DNA from 4 places in the Variovorax sp. GW821-FHT09B01 genome. Region 1 is predicted to be linked to each of the others. Evidence: predicted binding sites of a transcription regulator. Region 1 holds the regulator's gene; each other region holds the start of a gene.
What was found. Region 1 encodes LexA, which represses DNA repair genes until DNA is damaged. Its sites were predicted from a motif close to ACTGTATNNNNATACAGT; they were not measured.
Positions count from the first base shown of each region.

Region 2: the regulator LexA is predicted to act here: its motif matches at 2,170-2,187, upstream of imuA (translesion DNA synthesis-associated protein ImuA).
Region 3: the regulator LexA is predicted to act here: its motif matches at 2,511-2,528, upstream of AC07RV_RS13035 (PA0069 family radical SAM protein).
Region 4: the regulator LexA is predicted to act here: its motif matches at 1,897-1,914, upstream of imuA (translesion DNA synthesis-associated protein ImuA).

Region 1 covers NZ_JBWKPQ010000002.1:308,428-312,392, reverse strand. The annotation lists gene AC07RV_RS08625 (asparaginase) at 1-912, opposite strand, end outside; gene lexA (transcriptional repressor LexA) at 985-1,659, shown strand; gene AC07RV_RS08615 (hypothetical protein) at 1,837-2,220, shown strand; gene AC07RV_RS08610 (D-2-hydroxyacid dehydrogenase family protein) at 2,476-3,483, shown strand; gene AC07RV_RS08605 (MFS transporter) at 3,488-3,965, shown strand, end outside.
Region 2 covers NZ_JBWKPQ010000005.1:181,035-184,999, forward strand. The annotation lists gene AC07RV_RS17655 (Y-family DNA polymerase) at 1-1,371, opposite strand, end outside; gene imuA (translesion DNA synthesis-associated protein ImuA) at 1,313-2,155, opposite strand; gene AC07RV_RS17665 (cation:proton antiporter) at 2,487-3,686, opposite strand.
Region 3 covers NZ_JBWKPQ010000003.1:339,622-343,586, forward strand. The annotation lists gene AC07RV_RS13015 (SRPBCC family protein) at 1-343, opposite strand, end outside; gene AC07RV_RS13020 (SAM-dependent methyltransferase) at 381-1,313, opposite strand; gene AC07RV_RS13025 (thiol-disulfide oxidoreductase DCC family protein) at 1,349-1,780, opposite strand; gene AC07RV_RS13030 (GbsR/MarR family transcriptional regulator) at 1,844-2,431, opposite strand; gene AC07RV_RS13035 (PA0069 family radical SAM protein) at 2,555-3,652, shown strand; gene AC07RV_RS13040 (efflux transporter outer membrane subunit) at 3,603-3,965, opposite strand, start outside.
Region 4 covers NZ_JBWKPQ010000007.1:18,260-22,224, reverse strand. The annotation lists gene AC07RV_RS20790 (LysR substrate-binding domain-containing protein) at 1-173, shown strand, start outside; gene AC07RV_RS20785 (2-hydroxychromene-2-carboxylate isomerase) at 185-793, opposite strand; gene AC07RV_RS20780 (CmcJ/NvfI family oxidoreductase) at 808-1,695, opposite strand; gene imuA (translesion DNA synthesis-associated protein ImuA) at 1,928-2,743, shown strand; gene AC07RV_RS20770 (Y-family DNA polymerase) at 2,712-3,965, shown strand, end outside.

The DNA.
Region 1 (3,965 bases):
GCCCGCATCGCGCAGGCGGTCGCCCGGCTTGGGCAGGATGCGCCCTTGCGTGCAGCGGGTGGCGCGCAGCACCGCGATGCCGGCCTCCTGCGCCTCGAGCGCCGCTGCCTCGAGCGCATGGTGCAGCGTGCCGTTGCCGGTGGTCGCCAGCACGAGGCCGTGCAGAGGCGACGCCGCCGTGCCATCGGCACGCAGCGCATGGATCAACGCGCCGCTCGCGCCCGCGTGGCTCATCACGATCTCCACGCGCGGCCATGCGGCCTCGTCCTCGGGAAGACGGCCGAGGGCTACGCCTGCTTCCGAAGCCGGCCAGTCACGCATGCGCCGTACCTCGCCCTCCTCCACGTAGCCCACCGGCCCCGCGTCGCCCGCGTCGAAGGCATCGAGCCGATAGGTGTGCACCTTCTGCACGTCGAAGGCACCGAGCACCGTGCCCGCGCATACCGCGGTCACGCCCTGCGCGCCCGGTGTCGCGGCCACGGCGATCGCATCGCGCACGTTCTGCGGACCGTCGGGCGACAGCGCGGAGGCCGGGCGCATGGCGCAGGTCAGCACGATGGGCTTGCGCGGCGCCAGCACCGACTGGAGGAAGAAGGCGGTCTCCTCGAGCGTGTCGGTGCCATGGGTGACCACCACGCCGGCCACGTCGGGCTGCGCCAGCCAGTGGGCGCAGCGCAGCGCCAGCGCGCGCCAGATCGCGAAGGACATGTCCTTGCTGTCGACCTGCGCCACCTGCTCCGCCGCCAGCGTCACGCCAGCGGGCGCCTCGATGCCGCCGAGCAGGTCGGCCACGCCCACCTCGCCGGCGGTGTAGCCGATGTTGTCGCCACTGTTCGCCGCGCGGCCCGAGATGGTGCCGCCGGTGCCGAGCACCACCACGCACCGCGGATTCGAGAGGGATGAATTCACCATGGCTTGCCAACTTTGAAAAACTGGTTAAAAATACAGGTACTGGATGTTCAGCCAGTGCCGCAAGGAACCACCATGCAGTTCGCCGTGAAGCTTACCGCCCGCCAGCAGCAGATCCTCGATCTGATCCAGAGCGCCATTGCCCGTACCGGGGCGCCGCCCACTCGTGCCGAAATCGCGAGCGAGCTGGGCTTTCGCTCCGCCAATGCCGCCGAGGAGCATCTGCAGGCGCTGGCCCGCAAGGGCGTCATCGAACTCGTGAGCGGCACCTCGCGCGGCATCCGCCTGAAGGGCGATGCCCTGCGCTCGCTCGCCGAATCGCGCAACAGCCAGTTCTCTCTGTCGCTGCCCGGTATGGCGCAACTCGCGCTGCCGCTCATCGGCCGCGTCGCGGCCGGCTCGCCGATCCTCGCGCAAGAGCATGTCGACCAGACCTACTACGTCGAGAACACGCTGTTCCAGCGCCAGCCCGACTACCTGCTCAAGGTGCGTGGCATGTCGATGCGCGACGCCGGCATCATGGACGGCGACCTGCTCGCCGTGCAGGCCACCAAGGAAGCGCGCAACGGCCAGATCGTGGTGGCGCGCCTCGGCGACGAAGTGACCGTCAAGCGCCTCAAGCGCAACAAGCAGGTGATCGAGCTCCATGCCGAGAACCCCGACTACCCGACCATCGTGGTCCAACCCGGCGAGCCCTTCGAAATCGAAGGCCTCGCGGTCGGCCTGATCCGAAACACCATGCTGATGTAGGCCTGCCGAGCCGGCCCGGCGGTCTGCATCGCCGAGCCGTTTCGCGGATCCGCATCACGCATCCCCCATCCGGTCGCTGCAGGTGGCGGGCGTATGGCGCTTTGTCGCCATCACCCTGCTGCGCCCGATGACAACGAATCCTGCCTGTGTTCAACCTCAAACCTTCTTGGAGTTCACATGGGAATCGCCCTCCTCACCTTCGTCGATCTTTGGATGCCGCTGCAGTCGCTCGCGAGCCGCTGGTTGCCCGCCCGCCCCGCACACCGTCGCGATGACGACCTGTGCGCCAGCGAGCTGCGCTATGTGTCGGTACGGCCGTCGTGCACGGCACGCGGTGACAGCGGACATAACGCCGTCACGGCCGCAGCCGTCGCGCAGGCGCCTTCGCGTCCGCTGCGGGTGGTGCGCGTCGTCGACCGCCAGCAGGGCGGCGCGCGCAACAGCAACCGCGTCGTGATTTCGGGCCGGATGGCGGATGTGTGCGCCGAGCTCGACCGCCTCGCTGCGCTCGAGGCACTCGAAGCCGCCGCCGTGGCGCCCCGCCCCGTGCACCTGCACTGAGAGCATCGGCCCAGCGTTTCACGCAGTCGCTCGATCACGTGAACGCGCAAGGTCTAGGCTCAGGGGTGTGAAGAAACCATAGCAGCCGGTTTGTTCAACCCTGTCGGGAAGGCAGTGCCGACCTCGCCCCTTTGCCCGCCTTTGCCCCTGCTTCTCCTGCCTTTGCCCCCGTTTTCACCTCTTTCGGGGCCCAGGGGCCGTATCCAAACGTTCAACGGCGCGCCGATTCCATGCTGCGAGGCACAATGGCATGCCATGAATATTGTGATCCTCGACGATTACCAGGATGCGGTGCGCAAGCTGCACTGTGCTTCGAAGCTCGATGCCTACGCAGCCAAGGTCTACACCAACACCGTCAAGGGCATCGGTCAACTCTCGGTGCGACTCAAGGACGCCGATGTGATCGTCCTGATCCGCGAGCGTAGCCAGATCTCGCGCCAGCTGATCGAGAAACTCCCCAAGCTCAAGCTGATCTCGCAGACGGGCCGCGTCAGCAGCCACATCGACGTGGCCGCCTGCACCGAGCGTGGCGTGGCGGTGGCCGAGGGCTCGGGTTCGCCGCAGGCCCCGGCCGAACTGACCTGGGCGCTGATCATGTCGGCGATGCGCCGGCTGCCCCAGTACATCAGCAACCTCAAGCACGGCGCCTGGCAACAGTCGGGACTCAAGTCGGCCTCGATGCCGCCCAATTTCGGGCTCGGCTCGGTGCTCAAGGGCAAGACGCTCTGCGTCTGGGGCTACGGCCGCATCGGCCAGCTCGTGGCGCGCTATGGCCAGGCCTTCGGTATGCAGGTCGTGATCTGGGGCCGCGAGGCGAGCTGCGCCAAGGCGCGCTCCGATGGCTTCCAGGTGGCGCAGAGCCGCCAGGAGTTCTTCGCGATGGCCGATGTGCTGTCCGTGCACCTGCGGCTCAACGACGAAACCACCGGCCTGATCACGCTCGAGGACCTCTCGCGCATGAAGCCGACCTCGCTGTTCGTCAACACCTCGCGCGCCGAGCTGGTCGAGCCCGATGCGCTGCTCGCCGCGCTCAACCGCGGCCGCCCCGGCCTGGCGGCGATCGACGTGTTCGAGAGCGAACCGCCGTTGCAGGGCCATGCGCTGCTGCGCCTCGAGAACTGCATCTGCACGCCGCACATCGGCTACGTGGAGCAGGAGAGCTACGAGATGTACTTCGGCCAGGCTTTCGACAACGTCGTGAGCTTCATCAAGGGCAACCCCACCAACATCGTCAACCCCGGCGCGTTGCAGGTCCGGCGGTGAAGCCGTGAGCCAGCCAGCGCCACGGGGCGCACTCTGGGCGCTGCTCGCTGGCAACTTCGTGATCGGCACCGGGGTGATGGTGGTGCCGGGCACGCTCAATGAAATCAGTGTTTCGCTCGAGGTCAGTGCCGCCACCGCGGGGCAGTTGATCACAGCCGCGGCCTTCGTCACCTGCCTCGGCGCACCGTTGCTCGCGGCCGCGGTGGCCGGCTGGGACCGGCGTCGGCTGCTGGCCCTCACGATGCTCTGGTACGCGGCCTGGCACGCGGTGTCGGTCTTCATGCCGAGCTTCGGCGCCCTGCTGCCCGTGCGCATGCTCGCGGTGATCGCGCCGGCCATCTTCACGCCCCAGGCCGCCGCCTGCGCCGGCATGCTGGTGCCGCCCGAGCAGCGCGGGCGTGCGGTCACCTTCGTCTTCCTCGGCTGGTCGATGGCCTCGGTGCTGGGCCTGCCCATCGGCGCGCTGATCGGCGGCCATTTCG
Region 2 (3,965 bases), on a different contig from region 1:
GGCAAAAGTGCCGTGAAGAAACCAGGCTGTATCTTCCGCCGCCAGCCGCATCTGGAAGATCCAAAGCACGCCTGCATGCTCGCTCAAGGCCACCCAGTAGTCGCGCGCGACATGGCCTGTGCGCTCATCCGTCGCTGCGGCTGCGCTGCCGTCCTCGCCATCCCCTTCGGCTTCCGCAGCTTGCGTTGTTCGATCCCACCAACCGCCTTCGACGCGATGCGGCCCGGCGAGCAATTGCAGCACGCCCTGATAAATCGGGCGGTTGTCTTTCGTGGCCAGGCGCAGCGGCTTCGACAGGATGAATGTCGGTTGCGGCACATCCACGAGCCTGCACCGGCCGCGTGGTGTCGCCTCTGGCGCAGGACGCCAGCGACACATCCACTCCATCCGATGATCTTCGAGGACGACCGGGCGAAGCACCCTTTCGGGGCCAAGGCGTGCGGCAACGCGCTCGAGCACCAACGCCAAGCTCTCGCCCGATTGCCGGGCTTCAGGCAGCATCGAAAAGCTTTTCTCTTCCAGCGGATGCACCTCGGTCGCCAGTAGCTCAAGGTCACCCACCGGCGCCAACAACTCGATCTTGGCTACGTGCTCTGCCAAGAGCCGCATCAGATGCTCCGTAGCCCGTGTGGGCTGCGCCGTGCGCACCGTGAGTTCGCCGCCATCACCCGCGCTCCTGGAGCGCATGGCATCGTGGCACCAGCGCAGCGTGAAAGCGGTGACGCCCGATCGCCGGGCGGCGAGCCAGCCGGCCAACTGCAGCATCAATCGCCGTGCGCCGAACAGCATCGCCGGAGCATGCTCGACACGGGCCATCAGCTCGAGCTTCGCGGCAAAGGTCTCGGGCAGTTGCGCCCAGGCATAGCTTTCGGGGCGCAATCCGTATGCCTGGTCGAGCGCCGTCAGCACCTGGGCATCGAAGCGCCGGCTCAGCCCTCCACGCGGCAGCGCTCTCACGTGTCCGAGGGTCTGGCAGCCCAGGCGCGCCAGCGTCGCCTGATGCACCGCGACGTGGGTCAGTGTCTGCAAGGGCAGCGCGTCCAGCAACTGTGCCAGTGGCTTGACAAACCCGTTGGACAGGCCGGCACGAGCGAGCGCTAACGCGGCGAGGCTCGTGGGGGCCCAGGCCAGTTGCCGTACGCCCAACTCGGCGCATTCATCGCGCACTCGCAGCACCAGACGACGCTTACCGCCGAACAAGCGCACGCTTTGCTCGACTTCCATGGCCACCGCTGGGCAGTCCAGAAGCGCTTCGAGGACGGCAACGCGCGGTGTGAATTGGAGACACCAGGTCGCCAGACCCTCGAGCGCTTCAGTGCGCCGCTGCGGGCCGTCCGGAAGCTTGTCCGGAAGAAGTGCTGCCCACAGCATGGGAAAGCTTTCTCGAGTGGCTCGCCGCGATCAGATGGCTCGGGCGCGTCAGACGTGGCGTGAGGATGTCCTCGAGTCCACCAGGGATCGAGGGCAATCTCAGCTCCCCCTCGTGAGGTGGGCCTTTGCGCTTGAGCAGATGAATGCACAGCTCCCAATCGAGGCTGAACCGCGCCTGCAAACGAAGCGGTGCGGCCGAAGCCTCATGCTCGGCCGCCGCTGGACGAAAAAGGATCACCGGTCCATCACAGCTTTGAGCGCACACCTGCAACCGGCGAATTTGCTCCTGCCGGGCGTGAGGCAGCCATCCAAGGAGCATGCCCACCGCATTGGCTTTGATGAGTTGCTCGATGGCCCACAAGCGTTCGAGCGGCTTGTCGGCCTGGATCCATACCAACTGATGCTCGTCGAGTCCGAGGTGAAGGAGTCCCGGCAGGTGAGGCGCCTTCGGCGGACCGACCAACACGATCTGCTTGCCCTGCGCCACCAACGCGCGCATGGACGGAGCGCACAGACGCCACTCAAGCGCTGTGGGTTGCAACTGCAGCACCTCGGTCAACGACTGGCAGGGCCAGCCGCCTCCCGGCAACTGTGCGTCCAGTGTCGCGAAGCCGCTGCTCAGCGTCGTCGTCACAGGACTACCCATTGCGTCGCCACGCCAGAGCGCGGCCTCTATGGCAGGGGACAACGTGAGCGGGTCACGCGAGATCCTGCCTCGTGACACCGGCGACAGACGGGCCGGCGGCGGGTCTTCGCCACCAGCCCATGACAGGGAGATGGCCATGAAAGGCTCCGATTACTGTATGGACATACAGTATCCTAAGAGCGTCTGGCTTTAGCAAGAATGTTTACAAATTTCTTCGTCGACGGGTGTTTGGAAGCAGGGGCGCCTCTGAATCGAGACCAGGCATGGAGAGCGGCGTCGTCAGCGTGAAGCCTTCTGGCGAATGCGCCGACTGAAGAGGGTCACTGGATAGGCGTAGAACGTGGTACTCGCAAAACTGCCTGGGGATCGCTGCATGACCCGTCAAGATTTTGAGCCGCATTCCCCCAGAACCATCTAACGGCGATAGCAAGGAACCCGCGCAGGCTCACTCGCCAGCGAGGCCCTCCGCTCAGCGCGACCGAAAAACGATGTCTTTCATGCGCTGCAGCTTGGGCGACACGACCGGCACCGTCAGCATGGTGCTCGCCACGGCCATGATCAGCAAGGCCGTGAAGGTCTCGTTGGTGATGATCGCCTTGTCCAGCAGGACGTTGGCAAAAATGATCATGATGAGGGCTTTGGTCTGCAGCAGCCAGCCGATCAGCGAGGCTTCGCCCGGTTGCCAGCGCAGCAGCCGCCCCGCCAGGCGAAGCCCGATCAGCTTGCCAGCCACCGACGCGACCAGCAGCACGGCCGCAACGAGAAAGACCTCCGTGCCGCCCACCTGCCAGTTGGTACGCAGGCCGGTGCTGAGAAAGAAGACCGGCATGACCACGAGCAGCACGTTGTGACGCAGCCAGTCCATCTGCTGCTGGTCAAACCATTCCGCGTCCATCACTGCGCCGGCGATGAACGCGCCCACCATGTAGTGCAGGCCCGACCAGTCGGCACCGAGCCCGCAGGCCGCGAGCCATATCAGCCCGGCGTACCAGCGATCGCGCTCGGGGACGCGGACCATCAGCCGGCGGAACAGGATCGAAGCGACGGCGAATACTGCCAGGAAGCCTGCCTGCCTGCCGACCCGCTCCCAGTCCATGAGGATCAGCGCCAAGACGCCCCAGATGGCGATATCGTCCAGGCTCGCGTAACGCAGGATGCGCTGACCGATGGGCTGGCGCAGGATCTGCAGCTTCTCCATCAGCAAGATGAGAATAGGTAGGGCCGTCACGGCGCACGACATGCCGATGCCCAGCACGAACTGCCAGGACGTCCCACCTGCCCCCATCCAGCCGGGGTAGGGGAGCAAAGCAAGCGCTGCCAGCGCGCCGAAGGCCAGCGGTACGCCGAGCGCCAGTCCTGCCGTGACGCCACTTTCGCGGCGGTGCTCCCAAGCCTTGCGCAAGTCGAGCTCGATGCCTGCGATCCAGACGAACATCATGACGGCCCACTGCGCAACGGCGTTCAGCGACTGGACAACGGGCCCGTTGAAGACGAACTTGTAGTAGTCGGGAAACACCGCGCCCAGCACGCCTGGCCCCAGCACGATGCCAGTGATGATCTGCACCACCACGAGCGGCGCGAAGTACTCGGTGCGCCCCAGACGCCAGACAAGGTACGGTACCGAAAAGATGATCAACATGGCGACGAGGAAGATCTCGGAAGTGGTCATGCAGAACGGCGCCGGCGAACGGGAAGGAATGAAAGAGGGCTCAGTCTGACATGGCACCAGCCAGTCAACGGATTGGTTCAGCTGGCCGTGATGTCGATGGCTGCGCGCCCGTCATCGACATGCGCGTGAAACGACCAAGACTTGCTGCACTTTCGGGCGGGTCTTTGGGGCAAGCCGGGCATCCGCGGCGACGTGCGCGGTATGCGACGTTGAACATCGCGCACCAGACCACACCGACCCGCATCTGCAGAAGCTAGAGCGAAGACGCTTCTTACGAAC
Region 3 (3,965 bases), on a different contig from region 1:
CCGCCAGCGTGCCGCCGACGAACAGCGCGGTCGCGACCCAGGGCGCCCAGAGGTAGTAGCCCCAGCTGCGCCGCTCGATGCGCTCGGCCATGTAGACCGTGACCGCGCCGCACAGCGCGGGCGTCAGGTAGACGAAGGAGCCCAGCATGGCCGAGTAGAGCTGGCCGGGGCCGCCGCTGAAGATCAGGCGCAGCACCAGCGCCATCGCGGCGCCGATCCCCATCGGCCAGAACCAGCCGAAGGGCATGCCCTGCACGGGCTTCCTCGCCGGCGGCTCGTCGCTCGCGGCCGGCTCGATGGGCGCCAGCTCGGCGAGCCGGCTGTCTTCGGGATCGGTGTGCATGGAAGTCCTCTTCTCCTCGGTGTGCTTGTTCGTGTGTTCAGTCGGCGCGCCGCGTGGCGCTGACCATGCAGTAGTCGAAGTCGCGCCAGAACAGGCCCAGCGCGAGCGCGCAATAGCTGGCGACGATGTGCTTGCGGCGCCAGGGGCTCAGGCGTCCGCGCGCCTTCCAGAGCTCGGCCAGCGTGAAGCGGGTGGCGAGCGCGGGGATGTGCAGCGCGCTCGGCGCGACGCGCCAGCGCAGCGAGCGCACCTCGATGTCCTCGAAGCCGTGTTCGCGCAGCGCGGCCACGAAGTCCGCGCGCACGGCCAGCGTCGGCACGGCCCAGCTGTCGGCCCACAGGCGGTGCAGCCAGCGCGCGAGGCGGCCGGGCTCGCGGCGCAGCAGGAAGCCGTCGACCACCACCAGCCGCGCGCCGGGCTTGAGCAGGCGCGCGGCCTCGCGCACGAAGTCGGCCTTGGCGGTGCCCTCGGCATAGCAGGCGCTCTCGAGCGCCCAGGCGCCGTCGGCCTGCGCGGCCGGCAGGCCGGTGCGCGTGTAGTCGGCCTCGAGGTGCGCCATGCGGTCGGCCACACCGGCCTGGGCGTCGAGGCGCGCGGCGATGCGGTTCTGCACCGGCACGTTGGTGACGGTCACGGCATAGAGGCGGCGGTCGTCGCCGACCAGCGTGCGCGCGGTGGCGCCTGCGCCGCAGCCCAGGTCGAGCACGCAGTGGCGGCCGTCGTCCGTGGGGCGCTCGCCGAGCCGCAACGCGCGGCCGACCTCGCGGTTCATCTCGACCAGCATGCCTTCGCGGCGCAGCGGATTCAGGCCCGCGCGCCAGTAGCCGAAGTGCATGTTGTAGCTGGGGCTCCAGGCGCCGTAGTCGGTGGCGACCTCGGTGAAGTAGTCCTGCGTTTCGGCACGGCTGACCGGGGCCGAGGCATCGGCGGTGTGCGGCAGGCGGAAATCGGGCTGGAAGACGCTGGGCATGCGGTGAACTCCTCGTGGGGAAGGCGGTGCGGATGTCAGAGCCGGCACTGGCCGTCGGCGCAGGTGCGCGAGGCCTTCGCGACCGGACCGGCGAGCAGGGTCACGAACCAGCCGGGCAGGCGCTGGCGGTTGCGCGCCAGCGCGGCATAGGCGCGATCGGCCAGCGGCGCGACCAGCGGCAGGTCGAGCAGGGCGCCGCCGTTGGGCAGGCCGACCGCCTCGCGGCAGGCGCGGATGGCGGGCACGCCGACCTGTACGCGGCCGGCGGCATCGACCACGTGGATCGCGGTCATCAGGGCCCCGCGCGGCGCCGGGCCGGCCTCGAAATCCGGCGGCGAGCAGTCGACCAGAACGAGCCGCGCGGCCGCGTCGCGCGCCTTCATCGCGCCCATTTCGGCGCTGCACAGGCGGCAGGTGGCGTCGTAGTAGACGGTCAGCGGGTAGGCGATGGCGGTGGAGCGGGACATGGTGTTCTTTATTCTCGATATTTCTGTCAAAACAGAAATGAATGGGCAAAAAAAGAGCCGGCCTCAGATCATCGGCAGGCTCGCATGGTGGGCGTCGGGATCATCCTTGCCGGCGGCGGGCGCGGGCGCATCGCCGCGAACGAACTTCTGCACGCTCGCGCCCAGCGTCAGCACCTTGTCGAGCGTGCCGGGCGACAGCCGCAGCATCTCGTCGGCCCAGGTCGCGAGCTTGGCCATCAGGTCCATGGTGGAGCGGATGCGGTCCTGCGCATCGGCCGATTCCTTCTGGAAGTCGGGGCTCGCGACGATCTCGCGCAGCACGCGGATGGTGGGGTCGAACTCGCGTTCCTTGCGCTCGCGCACCACGGTGCGGAACAGCTCCCAGACGTCGACGCTGGTCTCGAAGTAGTCGCGCCGGTCGCCCAGCATGTGGGTGACGCGCACCAGGTTCCAGGCCTGCAGTTCCTTCAGGCTGTTGCTCACGTTGGAGCGCGCCACGCCCAGGGTGTCGGACAGCTCCTCGGCATGGATCGGCTTGCCGTGCACGAACAGCAGCGCGTGGATCTGCGAGACGGTGCGGTTGACGCCCCACATGGAGCCCATCTCGCCCCAGTGGAGGACGAACTTGCGTTGGATGTCGGTGAGTTCCATGCGCTGGAGTCTAGGACTTCCGAAATTTCTGTCAAGAAAGAAATAGAAAAATCGACGTGACCCGTCGGAATGGTGAAATACTGTATGTTTAAACAGTGAACCGACCCGCGAAGGAGTTGCGCCATGCCACCCGCCGCCTACATCCCCATCCAGGCCATCAAGGGCCGCGGCGCTGCCACGCGGCTCGCGCACCGCTTCTCGAAGGACGAGCGCGATGCCTTCGACGACGGCTGGGGCACGCTCGAGGAAAACGCCGCCGAGGCCGACGAGCTCGAGCCGCTGGCCACCGAGGTGCGCTTCGAGGACGTGAAGTCGGCCATGAACGAGAACGACTCGCCCGACATCTACTTCGACCGCTCGATCAACCCCTACCGTGGCTGCGAGCACGGCTGCATCTACTGCTTCGCGCGGCCCACGCACAGCTACCTCAACCTCTCGCCGGGGCTGGACTTCGAGACCAAGCTGATCGCCAAGCGCAACCTGGTCGAGGTGCTGCGCCGCGAGCTGGGCCGCAAGAGCTACCGGCCCAGCCACATCGCGATCGGCACGGCCACCGACTGCTACCAGCCGATCGAGCGCGAGCTGCGCATCACGCGCTCGCTGATCGAGCTGCTGTCGGAGGTCAACCACCCCTTCGGGCTGGTGACCAAGTCCAGCGCGATCGAACGCGACCTCGACCTGATCGCGCCGGCCGCCGCGCGCGGCCTGGCGGCGGTGTACGTGACCGTGACCACGCTCGACGGCGAACTCGCGCGCAAGCTCGAGCCGCGCGCCGCGGCGCCGCACCGGCGGCTGCGCACCATCCGCACGCTGGCCGAGGCCGGCGTGCCGGTGGGCGTGAGCGTGGCGCCGCAGATTCCGTTCGTGACGGAAGACATGGAGCAGGTGCTCGAGGCGGCCTGGGAGGCGGGCGCGCGCAGCGCCTTCTACACGATGATCCGGCTGCCCTGGGAGGTGGCGCCGCTGTTCAAGCAGTGGCTGGCGCTGCACTACCCGCAGCGCGCGGACCGCATCATGGCGCGCATCCACGACGTGCGCGGCGGCAAGGACTACGACGCCGACTTCGCCACGCGCATGAAGGGCACGGGCCTGTGGGCCGACCTGCTGCGCCAGCGCTTCGAGAAGGCGACCGCGCGCATCGGCTTCAACCGCGAGCGCATCGCGCTCGACCTCAGCGCTTTTCGGCCACCTGGCGCGCCGGGGCAGGGCAGCCTGTTCTAGATGCGAGCGCGGCGTCCGCGTTGCCGTCGCCGCACCAGTCGCCGCCCAGCGCCTTCACGAGGAACACCGAGGTCAGCAGGCGCTGCCCCTGCAGCTGCGCGGCCTGGCGCTCCACCGTCAGCAGCGACTGCTGCGCGGTGATCACGTCGAGGTAGGTCGAGGCACCACCCTCGTAGCGGCTGTTGGCCATGTCGAGCACGCGCCGCGCGGCCGCCACGGCCGACTGCGCCTGGGCGGTGGCGCGCTCGAGCGCCGCGAGGCCGTCGATGCCGTCCTGCACCTCCTGCATCGCGGTCAGCACGACGCGGCGGTA
Region 4 (3,965 bases), on a different contig from region 1:
TGATCCAGCCGCTGCTCGACGACCGACGGCTGGTGCGCGTGGAGGCCGCGTTGCCGGCCCAGCCCTCGGGCCATGCCTACTGGCTGATCCAGGCCGAGCCGCAGCCGCGCGAGGAAGTGCGGCACGTGGCCGAGTGGCTGGTGGCGGAAGCGAAGGGCTCCGCGCCGCGCTGAGACCGTGGGGTTCAGGCGCCGGCCTGCGCGCGGGCGAATGCCAGCGCATCGTCGAGCCGGTCGTTGCCCCAGAACATCTCGTCGCCGACGAAGAAGGTGGGCGCGCCGAAGATGCCTTTTTCCATCGCGGTCTCGGTCTGGCGGCGCAGGCGCAGCTTGTTGGCGTCCGACAGCGCCTCGTCGATCACGCGGTGCGCGGGCAGGCCCATGTCGGCAAGCAGCGCGGCCATGGTCTCGGGCGCGTCGATGTCGCGGTCCTCGGCGAAGTTCAGCCGCATCGTGCGGCGGCAGAACTCGCCGATCCACGGCTGGCCGGCGCCGGCCAGCGCGATGCGCAGCGGCAGCACGGCGGCACGCGGGAAGTTGCTGGGCCGTTGCCAGGGCAGGCCGTACTTGCGGCACTGGCGCACCATGTCCTTCCAGACGTAGTCGCCCTTTTCCTTCTGCAGCACGAAGGGCGAGGTCTCCCAGCCCAGCGCGCGGAACACCGGCCCGAGCAGGAAGGGCTGCCAGCGCAGCGCGACGCCATGCGCGGCGGCGGCCTGCTCGATGCGCATCGCGCTGAGATAGCTGTAGTTGCTGCCGAAGTCGAACCAGAAGTCGAGCGTGGGTGCGTTCATGGCCATGGCCTCCCTCACTCGAACACCACCAGGCAGCGCGCCTCGATGCTCTCGCGCAGCGGGGCATCGGCCGGCGCCAGCGGATGGTCGAAGGCCGCGTGCGGCGTGAAGCGCGCGACGCCGCCGAGCTGCGCGTCGTACTGCTTGAACACCAGCGCCTCGTGCCGGTCCATGCGCGAGAAGTACGACCAGCGGTGGGTGGGGGCATGGGTGGCGAGGTAGATCTCGCCGGTGCGCTTCGGATAGCGCACCTCGGCATTCACCAGGTCGCGCGCCATCACCGTGCGCGCATCGCAGACGGCCAGCGGGGTGTCGAGCACCGGCCCGGCGATCGAGCGCCAGATGTTGACGATGCAGTAGCGCCGCACGGCGGCGGCCTCGGCCGCGCTCGCGAGCACCAGCGCGAGCCGGCGCCGGCCCGATTCCTCGGTGTAGTCGTTGTGGATGCGGCCGTTGGCGGCGGCCTTGCCGTCGGTCTTGCCGCGGCCGAAGTTCAGCGCGGTGCGCTCGGGCTCGCGCTGTCGCACCAGGTGATCGAACACGTGGGCGCGCGCGCCGCCGGTGACCGCGAGCGCGAGCGCGGCCAGCTCGGGGTAGTAGACGGCCTGGACCTCGGCGTCGTCGAGGAAGTCGGCGACCGCCGTGGGCGCCTCGCGCAGCTCGAAGCCCTCGCGCTCGATGTGGGTCGCCCGGCCGCGGGCATCGGCGATCGGCATCGCGATCCGCTCGTACTCGCCGCTCTCCCAGGGCAGGCCGGGCGGCGGCGTGAAGGCGTAGCTGTAGGGCCGCAGCGCGGTCGGCCGCAGGTAGTTGAGGCCGGCCTCGACGTCGCCGCTGGCGGGCAGCGGCGCGGCGGCGATGGCCGAGCCGGCGGGTGGGGAATGGGAAAGGGTGGCGTGCATTCCTGGGGCTCCTGGGACATGGCCCGCTGGCGACCGCGGCGGCCCATCCGCCGCGGCCACGAGGACCATTCTTCGTGAAGCCATTGGAGCGGCTTCGGCGCGGGGCTTCAAACGAGATCTTGGCGCCATCGCATGAGCCATTGGAATGGGAAAGAGGGCCCTGCAAAGAAATTTGCCGACCCGATTGCGAACCCTTGAAATACTGGATAAAAATACAGTTAACAGTTTCATCATGGGCCTTCCTTCCCTCGCCTCCCTCTCTCCCGTCGCCGGCCGCGGCGTCTGGCATGCCGACGAGCTCGGCAGCGCCGACGCGCAGGTCATCGGCACCGGCCATGCCGCGCTCGACGCGCAGCTGCCGGGCGGAGGCTGGCCGGTCGGCGCCATGAGCGAGCTGCTGCAGGCCGCGCCCGAGGACCATGTCTGGCGGCTGCTGCTGCCCGCGCTGGTGCAGTCGGTGGCGGTGCGCGGCGGCCCCGTGGTGCTGATCGGTCCGCCGCGCGAACCCTTCGGCGCCTCGCTCGCGGCCCATGGCCTGCGGCCCGAGGCGCTGATGTGGGTGCGCAGCGAGGCCGCGGCCGCGCGGCTGTGGGCCTGCGAGCAGGCGCTGCGCTGCGCCGAGGTGGGGGCGGTGCTGGCCTGGCTGCCGCAGGCGCGCGTGGGCGAGCTGCGGCGGCTGCAGCTCGCGGCCGCGCAGCACGAGGCGCTGCTGTTCGTCTGCCGGCCCGAGGCCGTGGCGCAGTCGGCCTCGCCCGCGCGGTTGCGGCTGCGCATCGCACGCTGCGAGGCCGACCCGACGCAGATCGAGCTGCACATCCTCAAGCGCCGCGGCCCGCCGCTGGCCGCGCCGGTGATGCTGCCGGCGCGCGGCGAGCGCATGGCGGCACTGCTCGCGGCCGCGCGGCTGCGGCGCAAGCTGCGCGCGCAGCAGCAGGGCGCTGTGGCGGTGGAGGCGGTGGAAGCACCGCCGGCCGCCAACGTGGTGCGCATCGACGCATGGAAGGCAGGAGGCGCCAATGCACTGGATCGCCTTGCAGTGGTCGCTTGAGGCGCAGGCCGAGGCCGGTGCCGCCACGGCCGCCGCCGATGCCATGCCCACGCCCGAGGCGCTGGGCTGGTGGGCGTTGCGCTACACGCCGCACGTGTGCTGGCTCGACGAGGCGCTGATGCTCGAGGTCTCGGCCTGCGAGCGCCTGTGGGGCGGGCGTTCCTCGCTGATGCGTCAGTTGCTCAACGAGAACCCTGTGCCTGTCGCCGCCGTGCTGCGCGGCGCGCAGGGCGCCACCAGCCTCGAGGCGCTGGCGCGGCTGCGGCTGTTCGTGCGCGAGGAGAAACGGCCGCCCGAGATTCCCGCCGGCCTGCCGCTCGACACCCTGAGCGCCGCGCGCGAGCACCTCGATGCGCTCGCGCGGCTCGGTTGCCGCAGCTGGGGCGAGGTGGCGGCGCTGCCGCGCGGCGGGCTCTCGCGGCGCTTCGGCGCCGAGCTGCGCGCCGCGCTCGACATCGCCTGGGGCCTGCGCCCCGAAAGCCATGCCTGGCTCACGCTGCCCGACGTGTTCGAGCAGAAGCTCGAGCTGCCCGCGCTGGCCGAGACCGCGCCCGAGCTGATGTGGTCGGCCAACCGGTTGTTGTCGGCGCTGCAGATCTGGCTGCGCGCACGCCAGCGCGGCGCGCGCGCGCTCGAGCTGGAATGGACGCTCGACCTCAAGCGCTTCAACGGCGTGAACCTGCCGCCGACCCAGCAGATCGCGGTGCGCACCGCCGAGCCCACGCAGGACCTCGCGCACCTGCGCCGCCTGCTGTCCGAAAAGCTGGCTCTCGCCACGCTCGCCGCGCCCGCGAGCTGGCTCAAGCTGCGCTCGCTCGAGACCGATCCGTGGGCCGGGGCGAGCACCAGTTTTCTGCCGGAGGACAACCGCAAGGGGGACAAGTTGCACGAGATGGTCGAGCGGCTGAGCGTGCGGCTGGGGGCGATGCAGGTGCTGGTGCCGCGGGCGCGGGCGGATCATCAACCCGAACACACGCAGGTCTGGCGGCCGGCGTTGGGCCGCAGCGGCATCAAGTCCACGGCACCCAAGGCACGGGCACGCGATGCCGCCGCGGCACCGGCCCAGCAGCCCGATGCCCTCTATCCCGCCTGGCTGCTGCCCGAGCCGCTGCGCCTCGAGATGGACGGCGAGCGGCCTTGCTACAAGGGTCCGTTGAGCAAGCTGATCGGGCCGCAGCGGGTCGAGACCGGATGGTGGGGCGGCGTGGACGAGGGCGGCCAG